Regions from separate parts of the Enterobacter sp. CFEC122 genome, predicted to be linked through region 2. Evidence: predicted binding sites of a transcription regulator. Region 2 holds the regulator's gene; each other region holds the start of a gene.
What was found. Region 2 encodes CRP, which controls carbon source genes, mostly activating them, when cyclic AMP is high. Its sites were predicted from a motif close to ATGTGANNNNNNTCACAT; they were not measured.
Positions count from the first base shown of each region.

Region 1: serC (3-phosphoserine/phosphohydroxythreonine transaminase) is a predicted target of CRP. The motif match lies at 2,958-2,975, and genes of this name have one in related genera.
Region 3: ACVCAM_RS07370 (CidA/LrgA family protein) is a predicted target of CRP. The motif match lies at 2,337-2,354, and genes of this name have one in related genera.

Region 1 is NZ_JBRIQR010000001.1:237,763-242,535, forward strand. Features, by position in the region: gene ycaO (30S ribosomal protein S12 methylthiotransferase accessory factor YcaO) at 332-2,092, opposite strand; gene ACVCAM_RS01100 (DUF421 domain-containing protein) at 2,220-2,912, shown strand; gene serC (3-phosphoserine/phosphohydroxythreonine transaminase) at 3,075-4,163, shown strand; gene aroA (3-phosphoshikimate 1-carboxyvinyltransferase) at 4,233-4,773, shown strand, end outside.
Region 2 is NZ_JBRIQR010000028.1:54,007-58,779, reverse strand. Features, by position in the region: gene ACVCAM_RS18355 (phosphoribulokinase) at 1-596, shown strand, start outside; gene ACVCAM_RS18350 (OsmC family protein) at 682-1,086, opposite strand; gene crp (cAMP-activated global transcriptional regulator CRP) at 1,398-2,030, shown strand; gene ACVCAM_RS18340 (YccS/YhfK family putative transporter) at 2,088-4,175, shown strand; gene argD (bifunctional acetylornithine/succinyldiaminopimelate transaminase) at 4,172-4,773, opposite strand, start outside.
Region 3 is NZ_JBRIQR010000007.1:143,829-148,601, reverse strand. Features, by position in the region: gene sanA (outer membrane permeability protein SanA) at 1-59, opposite strand, end outside; gene cdd (cytidine deaminase) at 187-1,071, opposite strand; gene ACVCAM_RS07375 (CidB/LrgB family autolysis modulator) at 1,201-1,896, opposite strand; gene ACVCAM_RS07370 (CidA/LrgA family protein) at 1,893-2,288, opposite strand; gene ACVCAM_RS07365 (type 1 glutamine amidotransferase) at 2,479-3,183, opposite strand; gene ACVCAM_RS07360 (AraC family transcriptional regulator) at 3,243-4,040, shown strand; gene dusC (tRNA dihydrouridine(16) synthase DusC) at 4,082-4,773, shown strand, end outside.

The sequences.
Region 1 (4,773 bases), on a different contig from region 2:
TCTCGCCTGGCTTATAGGCCCGCAATGTGTATGGATTTACAGCAAATGCGGAGTAAGTATTTGATTATCCGTATAAAAATAAATTTTAAAAGTTATGAAAAGAGTTGAATTTTTTCGTTCGGCCACCTCTTTATCAGTTAATTAATATGGAGTATTAACCATAAAAAGTAACAGTAAAGCCCAGATCAATATTATTATATTTACCCGTGTTTAACTTTATTATTACAATCAACAATCATTGCCGAAGGAAATAAAAAAAGGGGCAATGAAATTGCCCCGTAATATAGCCCAGACGATTGAATACGCCTACTGCTGGTAATGTTATGTGCGCTTATTTTGACCAGTAAGCGGCTTTTGCTTTCTGCAGCTTTTCGTAGGCCTTCAGCAGCGACTGATGCGCCGGGAAGGCTTTCAGATCGCTATCAACAGCCTGCAGGCCATAGAACGGCGCTTCGCCGCTCAGGGCTGCGCTGGCTGCTTCAACGGCCTCAGCGCCGTACATACGCACGAAAGCATTCAGATATTGCAGCGGTTCGCGATCCTCTTCCTGTGCAAGCAGCAGCAGGGTTTGCAGGCAGCGGTAATAGTTGGTGCGCTCGGCAGAGAAGACCGACTGGTTGAACTCCATGGTCCACTCGGTCCAGGCCAGGGCCTGATCCAGATCGCCGCCCGCCAGGGCCAGCATCGCTTTCAACTCACCGATGCGCAGGGTGTACCAGCCGTTGTCTTTACCGGTCGCCAGGCCCAGGAGTTCGCGTACGCGGGTGAAATCATCGTGGCCTTCTTCGTCCAGCTGGGCGATCAGGTTCAGATAATCTTCTTTCTCCCATTCGCTGCCCGGCAGAGCCAGCAGCGTTTCTCGCAGATGCGCGCCCATGCTGTTGTTTGCCAGCCACAGATCTTCCGCCGGATAGATATCAGACATGCCAGGCACGATGATGCGGCACGCGTAAACGCCCAGGTGCTCGTAATCGGCAATGTACACTTCCTGGTCTTCCGCGTTAAAGATCGCCATCAGCGTCGCGAACTCTTCTTCCGTGGTACCGGCAAAGCTCCAGTCCACGAACGGATAGTCCGCGTCCTGCTTGAACATATCCCAGGAAATTAAGCCGCTGGAATCGATGAAGTGGGTTTCGAGGTTGGTATGCTCGGCCACTTCTTCATCGTCAAACGTTGGCGGCGTAAACACGTCGAGATCTTTCAGGCTACGGCCCTGGAGCAGCTCGGTAACGGTACGCTCCAGCGCCACGCCGAAGTCCGGGTGCGCGCCGAAGGAGGCGAAGCAGGTGCCGTTGGTCGGGTTAAACAGCACGACGCAGATCACTGGATACTTGCCGCCCAGCGAGCCGTCATACGCAAAGATTGGGAAACCTTCTGCTTCCAGCTTGGCGATGGATTCCACCACGCCCGGGTAGCGCGCCAGCACCTCTGCCGGAATTTCAGGCAGGCTGATGGATTCGGCAATAATGCGGTTTTTGATATGACGCTCGAAGACTTCAGACAGCCCCTGCACGCGCGCTTCATTGCGGGTGTTACCGGCGGACATGCCGTTAGACACATACAGGTTGCCGACAATGTTCATCGGAATATAGACGGTCTGCTCGTCAGATTGACGGGTAAACGGCAGGGCGCAAATACCGCGATCGTCGTTGCCGGACTGCAGATCGATCAGCATGCTGGCGGTCAGTTCGTTTTCCGGATCGTAGAAGGCACGCAGGCGCGCGTCGAGAATTCCTTCCGGCAGTTCATCGTCTTCGGTCAGCGGGAACCATTTTTCGTTCGGATAGTGAACGAACGGGCCGTTGGCGATGGTTTCGCCCAGCCAGAAGTCAGCGAAGAAATAGTTGGTGGACAGACGCTCAAAATACTCACCCAGCGCGGAGGCCAGTGCCGCTTTTTTTGTCGCGCCTTTACCGTTGGTAAAGCACAGGGCACAGTCTTTATCGCGAATATGCACGGACCAGACATGAGGCACCGGATTGAGCCAGGAGGCTTCTTCGATGTTAAAACCCAGGTCGGTCAGTTTCTGCTGGAAGCGAGCGATGGAATCTTCCAGAGCGGCGTCTTTGCCGGGGATAAACGTTTGAGTCATGGCGTTCACTTTTATCGTACGTAAAGCGCGCAATGATACGGGTTTTGCGTGACGGGTGCTATCTCCGGCGAAAATAAAAGACTGGGCTATGCTTATTGTCAGTAACTCACTGTTAAGGCATAGAAAAATGAAAGCATTCGATCTCCAGCGGATGGCGTTTGATAAAGTCCCTCCTGAATTTTTAGGCGAAGTGGCGCTGCGTAGTCTGTATACCTTCGTTCTGGTCTTCCTGTTTCTTAAAATCACCGGTCGTCGCGGCGTGCGGCAGATGTCGCTTTTTGAAGTGTTGATCATCCTGACGTTGGGTTCCGCGGCGGGGGATGTCGCCTTCTATGATGATGTGCCGATGGTGCCGGTATTTATCGTTTTTGTCACACTGGCGCTGCTTTACCGCCTTGTCATGTGGCTGATGTCGAAAAGTGAAAAGCTGGAAGATCTGCTTGAAGGGAAGCCGGTCGTTATCGTCGAGGACGGTCAGCTGGCCTGGGAAAACGTTCAGAGCGCCAATATGACCGAGTTTGAGTTCTTTATGGAGCTACGCCTCAACAGCGTGGAACAGCTCGGGCAGGTGCGTCTGGCGATCATGGAGACCAACGGGCAGATCAGCGTCTATTACTATTCTGACGATGAGGTGAGGCCGGGACTGTGCATCCTGCCGGATATGCTGGTCGAGCGTTTCAGAACCGTACCGGAATCAGGCGAGTATGCCTGCGTGAGATGTAGCCATGTCGTCGCGATGCAGCCGGGGGATCGTCAATTATGCCCCCGCTGTGCAAATCCGGAATGGACGAAGGTTAGCCGGGCTAAACGCATCACCTGACAGCCATTTTGTCGGTTTTGTCCTGGCGAGGCGGCAGATTGTTTTGTGTGACGTGGGGCACATTTCACGGGTCATAAGTTTTAGACATTGCGGCGCGTGTCACTGAATGATAAAACCGATATCCACAGTTATAACTTATGGCTTTTAGCGTGGTGAGGGGAAATGGCTCAAGTCTTTAATTTCAGTTCAGGTCCGGCAATGTTACCGGCAGACGTGCTTAAACAGGCTCAACAGGAACTTTGTGACTGGAACGGTCTGGGAACGTCGGTGATGGAAATCAGCCACCGGGGTAAAGAGTTTATTCAGGTGGCGGAAGAGGCAGAAAAGGATTTTCGCGATCTGCTGAATATTCCCTCGAACTACAAAGTATTGTTCTGTCACGGCGGCGGGCGCGGCCAGTTTGCAGGCGTACCGCTAAACATCCTGGGCGATAAAACGACGGCAGACTACGTTGACGCAGGCTACTGGGCGGCCAGTGCGGTGAAAGAAGCGCACAAATACTGCACGCCGAATGTGATTGACGCCAAAGTGACCGTTGACGGCCTGCGCGCCGTGAAGTCAATGAGCGAATGGCAGCTTTCTGATAACGCAGCGTATCTGCACTATTGCCCGAACGAAACCATTGACGGGATTGCCATCGACGAGACGCCGAACTTCGGTAAAGACGTCGTGGTTGCCGCTGACTTCTCCTCCACCATTCTTTCTGCACCAATTGACGTCAGCCGTTATGGCGTGATCTACGCGGGCGCGCAGAAAAATATCGGCCCTGCAGGCCTGACGATTGTTATCGTGCGTGAAGACCTGCTGGGTAAAGCGCATACATCGTGCCCGTCCATTCTTGATTACACCGTGCTGAACGACAACGATTCTATGTTCAACACCCCACCGACGTTTGCCTGGTACCTCTCCGGCCTGGTCTTCAAATGGCTGAAGCAAAACGGCGGCGTGGCGCAGATGGACAAAGTGAATCAGCAGAAAGCCGAACTGCTGTATGGCGTGATCGACAAGAGCGATTTCTACCGCAACGACGTGGCGAAAGCTAACCGTTCCCGCATGAACGTGCCGTTCCAGCTGGCGGACAGCAACCTGGATAAAGTGTTCCTGGAAGAGTCCTTCGCGGCCGGCCTGCACGCGCTGAAAGGTCACCGTGTCGTGGGCGGCATGCGTGCCTCCATCTATAACGCGATGCCGCTGGAAGGCGTTAAAGCGCTGACCGATTTCATGATCGACTTCGAACGTCGCCACGGTTAATCGCGCTGTTTTCACCCCCGTAGCCCTGCTGCGGGGTTTTTATTATGTTGAGTTGAGAGTTAAGTTTTCATGGAATCCCTGACGTTACAACCTATCGCGCGGGTAGATGGCACCATTAATCTGCCTGGTTCAAAAAGTGTCTCGAACCGCGCTCTGCTGCTGGCAGCACTGGCAAACGGCACCACCGTCCTTACAAACCTGCTGGACAGCGATGACGTGCGCCATATGCTCAATGCGCTGAAAGCGTTGGGCGTTCATTACACTCTCTCCGACGATCGTACCCGCTGCGAAGTGACCGGCAACGGCGGCGCGCTGCAGACGGGTGAAGAGCTTGAGCTGTTTCTGGGCAACGCGGGTACCGCGATGCGTCCGCTGGCGGCGGCCCTGTGTCTTGGGCGCAACAACATTGTGCTGACCGGCGAGCCGCGCATGAAAGAGCGTCCGATTGGCCATCTGGTGGATGCCCTGCGTCAGGGCGGCGCGCAGATCGAGTATCTGGAGCAGGAAAATTATCCGCCACTGCGTCTGCGCGGGGGCTTTACCGGCGGTCACGTCGAGGTTGACGGCAGCGTCTCCAGCCAGTTCCTGACCGCACTGCTGATGACCGCGC
Region 2 (4,773 bases):
GGCAGTCCCGCAAGTATCTGCATACCTATGATGAAGCCGTTCCCTGGAATCAGGTGCCTGGCACCTTTACCCCCTGGCAGCCCCTGCCGGAACCTACCGACGTGCTGTTCTACGAAGGATTACACGGCGGCGTGGTCACGCCGCAGCACGACGTGGCGCGCCACGTGGATCTGCTGGTTGGCGTGGTGCCTATCGTTAACCTGGAGTGGATCCAGAAGCTGACGCGTGACATGAGCGAGCGCGGCCACTCGCGCGAAGCAGTGATGGATTCGGTGGTGCGCTCCATGGAAGACTACATCAACTTCCTGACGCCGCAGTTTTCCCGCACCCATATCAACTTCCAGCGCGTGCCGACGGTGGACACCTCCAACCCGTTCGCGGCCAAAAGTATCCCATCCCTGGATGAGAGCTTTGTGGTGATCCATTTCCGCAATCTCGAAGGCATTGACTACCCCTGGCTGCTGGCGATGCTGCAGGGCTCGTTTATTTCTCACATGAATACATTAGTCGTACCGGGCGGAAAAATGGGGCTGGCGATGGAGCTCATCATGACGCCGCTGGTGGAGCGATTGATGGAAGGGAAACAGATCGCGTGAGTTTTTTGCCCGGTGGCGCTGCGCTTACCGGGCCTACGGTCGTGCTTTTGTAGGGCGGGTCAGCGAAGCGCCACCCGCCAAAACATTAAGCCTCGATCACTTCATACGAATGGGTGATTTTTACCGCTTTCTCCAGCATTAACGCGACAGAGCAGTACTTCTCCGCAGACAGGTCCACCGCACGTGAAACCGCCGCGTCTTTCAGTTCTTTACCGGTGACCACAAAGTGCAGATTGATGTGGGTGAACAGGCGTGGCGCCTCTTCGCGGCGTTCTGACGTGAGTTTGACCTCACAATCCGTCACGTCATGACGGCCTTTTTGCAGAATCGACACCACGTCAATGGCGCTGCATCCCCCTGCCGCCATCAGCACCATTTCCATTGGGCTGGGCGCTTTATCGCCGGAGTTACCATCCATCAAAATCTGATGCCCTGACGCGGACTCGCCCAGGAACGTTAAACCTTCAACCCACTTCACGCGCGCTTGCATATTCTTAAACTCCAACGTTGCATTTTTGGTGACAGATTACGCGTGCGTTACATTTCTCGCAATGGAAGGCGACCTGCATCATGCTGAAGCGAGACACCAGGAGACACGCGGCGAAAGCTATGCTAAAACACTCAGGATGCTACAGTAATACATTGACGTTACACATGTATGCAGAGGACATCAAACTTTACTGGCTGCGAAACGTTACGGTAGCCGACTTCCCAGGGTATGGGTAAGAATTCGATTGCAACCCCAGAGTCCGGATGCATCTGATGACTCTGGTGACAGCTTATAACAGAGGATAACAGCGCATGGTGCTTGGCAAACCGCAAACAGACCCGACTCTCGAATGGTTCTTGTCTCATTGCCACATTCATAAGTACCCATCAAAGAGCACGCTGATTCACCAGGGTGAAAAAGCGGAAACGTTGTATTACATCGTTAAAGGCTCGGTGGCAGTGCTGATCAAAGATGAAGAAGGGAAAGAGATGATCCTTTCTTATCTGAACCAGGGCGATTTCATCGGTGAACTGGGCCTGTTTGAAGAGGGCCAGGAACGTAGCGCCTGGGTTCGTGCAAAGACAGCATGTGAAGTGGCTGAAATTTCTTACAAGAAGTTCCGTCAGCTGATTCAGGTTAACCCTGACATTCTGATGCGTCTCTCTTCCCAGATGGCGCGCCGTCTGCAGGTCACCTCAGAGAAAGTGGGCAACCTCGCCTTCCTGGACGTGACGGGCCGCATCGCACAAACTCTGCTGAACCTGGCGAAACAGCCGGACGCCATGACCCATCCGGACGGCATGCAAATTAAAATTACCCGTCAGGAAATTGGTCAGATCGTCGGTTGCTCCCGTGAAACAGTGGGCCGTATCCTGAAAATGCTGGAAGATCAAAACCTGATCTCCGCCCACGGTAAAACCATCGTGGTCTACGGAACGCGTTAATTCCGCTTAAACGGCGTGCCATCGCAAGGTGTCACGCCGTTTTTGTCTCTACTCCTCATGTGGCGCAGGCTGATCTATCACCCGGAAGTCAACTACGCACTGCGACAAACGCTGGTGTTGTGTCTACCCGTGGCCATCGGCCTGATCCTCGGACACCTTCAGCAAGGCCTGCTCTTTTCCCTCGTGCCCGCCTGCTGCAACATTGCCGGCCTGGACACACCGCATAAGCGCTTTTTCAAACGACTGATCGTGGGCGGCTGCCTGTTTGCTGGCTGTAGCCTTGCCGTACAGCTTTTACTGGCCCGGGACATCCCGCTGCCGCTGATCCTGACGGTGCTGGCGATGACGCTCGGCGTCACGGCGGAAATCAGCTCGCTGCACGCCCGCCTGCTACCCGCCTCGCTGATTGCGGCCATCTTCACGCTGAGCCTCGCCGGGAATATGCCGGTGTGGGAGCCGCTGCTGATCTACGCTCTGGGGACACTGTGGTACGGGCTGTTTAACTGGTTCTGGTTCTGGCTGTGGCGGGAACAGCCGCTGCGCGAATCCCTGAGCCTGCTCTATGTGCAGTTGGCGGAATACTGCGAAGCCAAATACACCCTGCTCACCCAGCATACCGATCCGGAAAAAGCCTTACCGCCGCTGCTGACGCGCCAGCAGAAGGTGGTGGATCTGATAAGCCAGTGCTATCAGCAGCTGCATATGCTCGCCGCCAACAAGAACCACGAGTACAAACGGCTGCTGCGCACCTTCCAGGTAGGCCTGGATCTGCAGGAGCATATCTCCGTTAGCCTGCACCACCCGCAGGAGGTGCAAAAGCTGGTTGAGCGCAGCCACGCCGAAGCGGTGATCCGCTGGAACGCGCAGACCGTCTCGGCACGCCTGCGCGTGCTGGCTGACGATATTCTCTACCACCGCTATCCCACGCGCTTTAACATGGAAAAACAGCTCGGCGCGCTGGAGAAAATCGCCCGTCAGCATCCGGATAACCCGGTCGGCCAGTTTGCCGCCTGGCACTTTAGCCGCATCGCCCGCGTGCTGCGCACCCAGCGCCCGCTTTATTCCCGCGACCTGATGGCAGATAAACAAAAACGGCTTCCCCTGTTGCCCGCGCTCAAAAGCTATCTGTCTCTCAAATCGTCCGCCCTGCGCAATGCCGCACGAATTAGCGTGATGCTCAGTATCGCCAGCCTGATGGGCATGGCGCTGCATCTGCCGAAGCCCTACTGGATCTTAATGACCGTGCTGTTCGTCACCCAGAACGGCTACGGCGCCACGCGGGTGCGTATTCTGCACCGGGCGGGCGGCACCATGGCCGGGCTGATCATTGCAGGCGTAACGCTGCACTTCCACGTGCCGGAAGGCTATACCCTGGCAGGCATGCTGGCGATCACGCTGGTGAGCTACCTGATTATCCGCAAAAATTACGGCTGGGCGATGGTGGGCTTTACGGTGACGGCGGTATACACCCTGCAGCTGCTTACGCTGAACGGCGAACAGTTTATTGTCGCCAGGCTGATTGATACCCTGATCGGCTGCCTGATTGCCTTCGGCGGCATGGTCTGGCTGTGGCCGCAGTGGCAGAGCGGGCTGCTCAGGCAGAACGCCCACGACGCGCTGGAGGCCGACCAGCAGGCCATTCGCCTCATCCTGAGCGACGACCCGCAGCCCTCCCCGCTGGCGTATCAACGCATGAAGGTCAACCAGGCGCACAACGCCCTGTTCAACTCGCTCAACCAGGCGATGCAGGAGCCGGGCTTTAACTCACATTATCTGGCCGATATGAAGCTGTGGGTAACGCACAGTCAGTTTATCGTTGAGCACATTAACGCCATGACGACGCTGGCGCGCGAGCACACGATGCTGACGCCGGATCTGGCGCAGCGCTACCTGCAGTCGTGTGAAATTGCGTTGCAGCGCTGCCAGCAGCGTCTGGAGTATGACTCACCGGGCGAGTCGGGGGATTTAAATATTCTGGAAGCGCCGGAGACGTTAACCCACGGGCCAATGAGCACCCTTGAGCAACACTTGCAGCGCGTGCTGGGGCATCTGAACACCATGCACACCATTTCGTCGGTGGCATGGCGTCAGCGTCCGCATCATGGGGTTTGGTTAACGCGCCGGTTGAAACGAACCGAATATTAGCCTTTAACGATCTTTGCAACCGCCGCGGCAAAGCGGGTTAAGCCGTCTTCGATGTCTTTGTCTTCCACCACCAGCGACGGCGCAAAGCGCATCACGTCCGGCCCGGCATTGAGCACCATCACCCCTTCGCGAGCGGCGGCGTGCAGGAAGTCGCGCGCGCGGCCCTTGTACTGCGGCTTCAGCTCGGCGCCAATCAGCAGCCCCATCCCGCGGATCTCGCTGAACACGTCGTACTGCTCGTCAATCTGCTTCAGGTGCTTCACAAACAGCTCGCGCTTCGCGCTAACGCCGTTTAGCACCTCTGGCGTGTTGATGATGTCGAACGCGGCACCCGCCACGGCGCTCGCCAGCGGGTTACCGCCGTAGGTAGAGCCGTGAGAACCGACGTGAAACGCGGAGGCGATCTCCTGCGTCGTCAGGACCGCACTCACCGGGAAACCGCCGCCGAGCGCTTTCGCGCTGGTCAAAATATCCGGCGTCACGCCGTAGTGCATATAGGCAAACAGGTCCCCGGTACGCCCCATCCCGCACTGCACTTCATCAAACACCAGCAGCGCCTGATGCTCGTCGCACAGCGCGCGCAGCCCTTTCAGGAATT
Region 3 (4,773 bases), on a different contig from region 2:
ACGATCAACAGCAGTATGCCGACCAGGACAGACAGGCTGTAAAAAACGCGCTTTAACATGCAGATGGCTCGTACCGAAGGTGAAATTTAACTCAGGCTACTTTACCCGCCTGGTTAGCGCAAGAAACAGCGACTCAACTGAGGGGTTTTTCAACAAACTGGCGGGCATTTCTGCCCGCCGGAAGGGTTACGCCAGCAGCACGCGGTCAATCGTCGTACAGCCCAGCGCTTTAAGCGTTGCGGCAGTGGCATCCCACTGAATCAGCGGCGCATCAGCAATTTCTGCCAGAATAGCGCGCTGAATGTCAGGATAATCATAGCCGTTCAGGCTCAGCAGGTTGAGTGCGCCCTGCAGCGGCGGCAGCGTTGGGTTAAACGCGGCGTTTTCCGCATAGCTGCCGGTGAAGATTCGGCCATCGCGACACTGCAGCGCCACGCCGCTCGGGGACCTGCTGTACGGCGTGTGGCTCTTGTTGGCGGCGGCAATCGCCGCCTGGCTCAGGTCATCGCCGGACAGGGCGAAACCGTGGTCCTGCTCGTCCATCAGCAGGGTTTTGATCTCCAGATCTTTCGGGCCAAACGCGTCAGGCAGGTAATCCGCCAGCGTGTGCGGTGCGCGACCCGGCAGGTTGATGCGCAGCTGCAGCCCGCTGTTCAGCTCGTTCATAAACTGACGGCAGTGGCCGCAGGGGGTGTAGTTCACGGTAATGGCGCTCAGCGCTTTTTCACCGCGCAGCCAGGCGTGGCTGATGGCGCTCTGCTCGGCGTGAACGGTTTGCTGCATGGTTGCGCCCAGGAACTCCATGTTGCCGCCGAAGTACCAGGTGCCGCTGACGCCGCGCGCAATGGCCCCGACGTTGAAGTGGGAGAGATCGGCCCGCGCGCAGGCGGCAGCCAGAGGAAGCAGTGCGAAAGCCAGCGCGTCTTCGTCCAGTCCCGTTGCCTGTTTCAGCATCGTGACCTGCTCTGCGGTCAGCAGGGCGGGGAAGTGCGCATCTGCCAGAACGGGAGCAAGGGCTGACTGCAAATTCTCTGCAAGCTGGGCGAAAGCAGCTTGAAAACGTGGGTGCATGGCGTTTGCCTCATAAAGGTTAATGGATCGGTAGTTTACGGAGCCGTCAGGGCTTTATATGTGATCCACTTCTCATTATGTATGCAACTTATGAAATCAAAATGAAATTTGCGCGACGCATCGCAAATTTTAGCCCATCACTGCCAGAATCAGCGGGAAAATGAACGGGGCCAGCAGGGAGGTAATAATCCCGCAGATCACCAGCGCCAGGGAGCTAAACGCCCCTTCCTGATAATCCAGCTCCGCGCAGCGGGCAGTACCCAGCGCGTGCGAGGCGGTGCCCATCGAGAGCCCCCGTGCCGCCTTAGTATGAATACGCATCGCGTTCAGCAGGGTGTGGCCAAACACCGCGCCGAGAATACCGACGAAAATGACGCACATCGCGCTGATGGCCGGAATGCCGCCGAGGCTGCCCCCAACCGCCATCGCGATAGGCGTGGTCACCGATTTAGGCAGGATTGACGCCGCAATCTGTGGGGAAGCGCCCATCAGCAGCGCCACCGACGTGCCGGTGATCATCGCCACCAGGCTACCCACAAAACAGATGGTAATGATGGATTTCCAGCGGGCGCGGATCTGGTGCAGTTGCTCATATAAAGGGAACGCCAGCGCCACGACGGCGGGCTGCAGCAGGTCGTTTAAGATTTTGCTGCCGGCAAAGTAGCGTTCGTAAGGAATGCCGGTGAGCAGCAGGAACGGAATTATCACCACCATCGCCACCAGCAGGGGGTTCAGCAAGGGCATTTTGAAACGCGCGGCAAGCTTACGTGCGGCGAAAAAGACTGCAAGGGTGAGCGGCAGGGACCACCAGATATTGTCCATCATTTTTTTGTTTTCTCCCCAATCACGTTACGTTCGCCATGCACCAGATGTGAACTCCAGCTCACCACCAGGAAAACCACCAGCGTACTCACCGCGCAGGAAACAACAATCGGGCCGAACTGGGCTTTGAGCAAATCAAAATACTGCATGACCCCGACGCCGATAGGCACGAAAAGCAGCGCCATATAGCGAATGAGGACGAAGCAGCCGGGGTTGACCCACTTTGCAGGCAGGATTTGCAGCGCCAGCAACACGAAGAGGATCAGCATGCCGATAATGCTGCCGGGAATGGTGATGGGCAGCAGCGACGCGATGAAAATCCCGGCATACAGGCAGGCGTAAATCAGGACGAATGCGCGCAGATATTGCCAGATAATGTTCAATGATTTGCTCATGGTGATAGTCCTTGCTGAAACGCATTCATCATACAATTAAACCTAAAAATGTGCCACGGATCACATCATGAATTTTGAGCATACCAGACATTCCGGAATGGAACGTCCGGTATCACCTTACTGGTGCAGGCTAGAGTTTAGAGGAAAGGGGTTGCGCTGGCGAAGTAACGCGCCAGAGAAGGCATCAGCGTCAGGCGGTCAGCTTATCGAGAAAAGAAAACAGCACCTCGTTCATTTCGCGATAATCATGCGAACGGAGTTTTTCCGCCGTTTCGACAAAACGGAATTCACCCGCGCGGCGAAGGTCATTCTGCGAATGCTCAATCAGCAACTCTACCACCTCCGGCGTTAGCTCCATATGGCACTGGAAACCGTAAACCCGTTCGCTGTATTGCACGATCTGGCGGGGACAGCCCTCGCTGTAAGCCAGAACCTTAGCCTGCGGCGTCAACCCAGGCATGTCGTTATGCCAGTGACCGACGTTCAGCACGCTGCCAAAGTCTTCAAATAGCGGGTTCGCCTTGCCTGCATCTGTGAGCCTGACGGGAAATTTGCCGATCTCTTTTTCCGGGCTGTGGCAAAACGCGGCGCCCAGCGCTTCGCCGATAAGCTGTGAGCCCAGACAAACGCCTATCACCGTTTTACCTGCCTCTATCGCGCGGCTGATGAGTGCCTTTTCCGCCTGCGCATCAAACCAGGGGCATTCCTCACGCGTGGTGGCGGGGGATTGCGGGCCTCCCATGATGATAAGCTGGTCTGTGTGCCCCAGTTCCTCAGGTAATGAATCGCCCTGATACACTCTGGTGTAGCTCAGACTGCAGCCGCGACTTTTCCCCCAGATTTCATAGGCGCCTGGCGCCTCGAAATGTTCATGAATAATAAAATGGATGTGCATTGCGTCTCTCTCCGGTTACGTGTACAAGCAGCATCATAAGAGGAAGGGGGGAATGTGAAATGCCAACCGTTATCGATAAAACGCCAATTCACGACGATGCCATCGGATGGTCAAGAGGGGCAATTCGCTATACGCGCGGCGAAGTCGATCCGCCTCACCAGCATTCGCAGGGACAACTTTTGTTTGCCATCAAAGGAGTCATGCTGGTCGAAACCGGCAGCAAACGCTGGGTCATACCGCCGCAGCGCGCGCTGTGGATCCCTCCCTTTCAGGAACACACCTACAGCGTGCTATCCACAACGGAGCTCCGCGCGGTCTGGTTTAGCCCGACGCTGATATCGCAATGCGAGCCTTTTAAGCGGAAAGACGAGGTTCACGTGATTATGGCCACAGCGTTGTTCAAAGAGCTGATTGCCGGGCTGTTCAGCGCGGAATACCGCCCGGCAAGCCAGCGCAGCATGGCCTTTTTGCTGCTCGATATCCTCAGCGAGACGCAGCAGATTTCGACCGAACTGCCGATGCCCGTGGATGAGCGCTTACATCGCGTGGCCTGTGACCTCATTGCCAACAATCTCTGGGATCTCTCTCTGGAAAGGCTGGCGGAACGGGCCGCGATGTCAGAACGCACATTTTCACGTGCGTTTATCAACGATACCGGCTTTAGCTTCCGGGCCTGGCGACAGCGCGCAAGGATTTGTGCCTCGCTGGATCTCCTCGCCAACGGATACCCGGTTAAGCAGGTGGCCTGGATGCTGGGGTTTTCCGGCCCGGCGGCATTTGCGGCGGCGTTTCGCGCCATTGTTGGGGCAACGCCGGGTGACTTTCTGCCTGAACAGAAGCGCTTCCCAGCGATATAGAGAGCGGCTACTATAGCGCGTCTTTTTTCACAGGTACTGCTATGCGTGTTTTACTGGCCCCAATGGAAGGCGTGCTCGACTCCCTCGTGCGCGAGCTTCTGACCGAGGTGAACGACTACGATCTCTGCGTGACGGAGTTTTTGCGCGTGGTCGATATGCTGTTGCCGGTAAAATCCTTCTTCCGGCTTTGCCCCGAGCTGCACAACCAGAGCCGAACCTCTTCCGGCACGCTGGTGCGGATTCAGCTCCTCGGCCAGTATCCTGAATGGCTGGCGGAAAACGCCGTCCGCGCGGTTGAGCTGGGCTCTTACGGGGTGGATCTCAACTGCGGCTGTCCGTCGAAGCTGGTGAACGGCAGCGGCGGCGGGGCGACGTTGCTGAAAGATCCTGAACTGATTTACCGCGGCGCGAAAGCCATGCGTGAGGCCGTGCCCGCGCATTTGCCGGTGACGGTTAAGGTGCGGCTGGGGTGGGACAGCGATGCCCGACAGTTTGAGATCGCCGATGCGGTGCAGCAGGCCGGGGCCACCGAGCTGGTGGTGCATGGCCGCACTAAAGAAGATGGCTACAAAGCCGATCGCATAAACTGGCAGGCGATCGGTGAGATCCGCAAACGCCTCTCCATTCCGGTGATCGCCAACGGCGAAATATGGGATTACGAGAGCGCGCAGGCCTGTCTGCAGGCCACCGGCTGCGATGCGGTAATGATCGGCCGCGGCGCGCTGAATGTGCC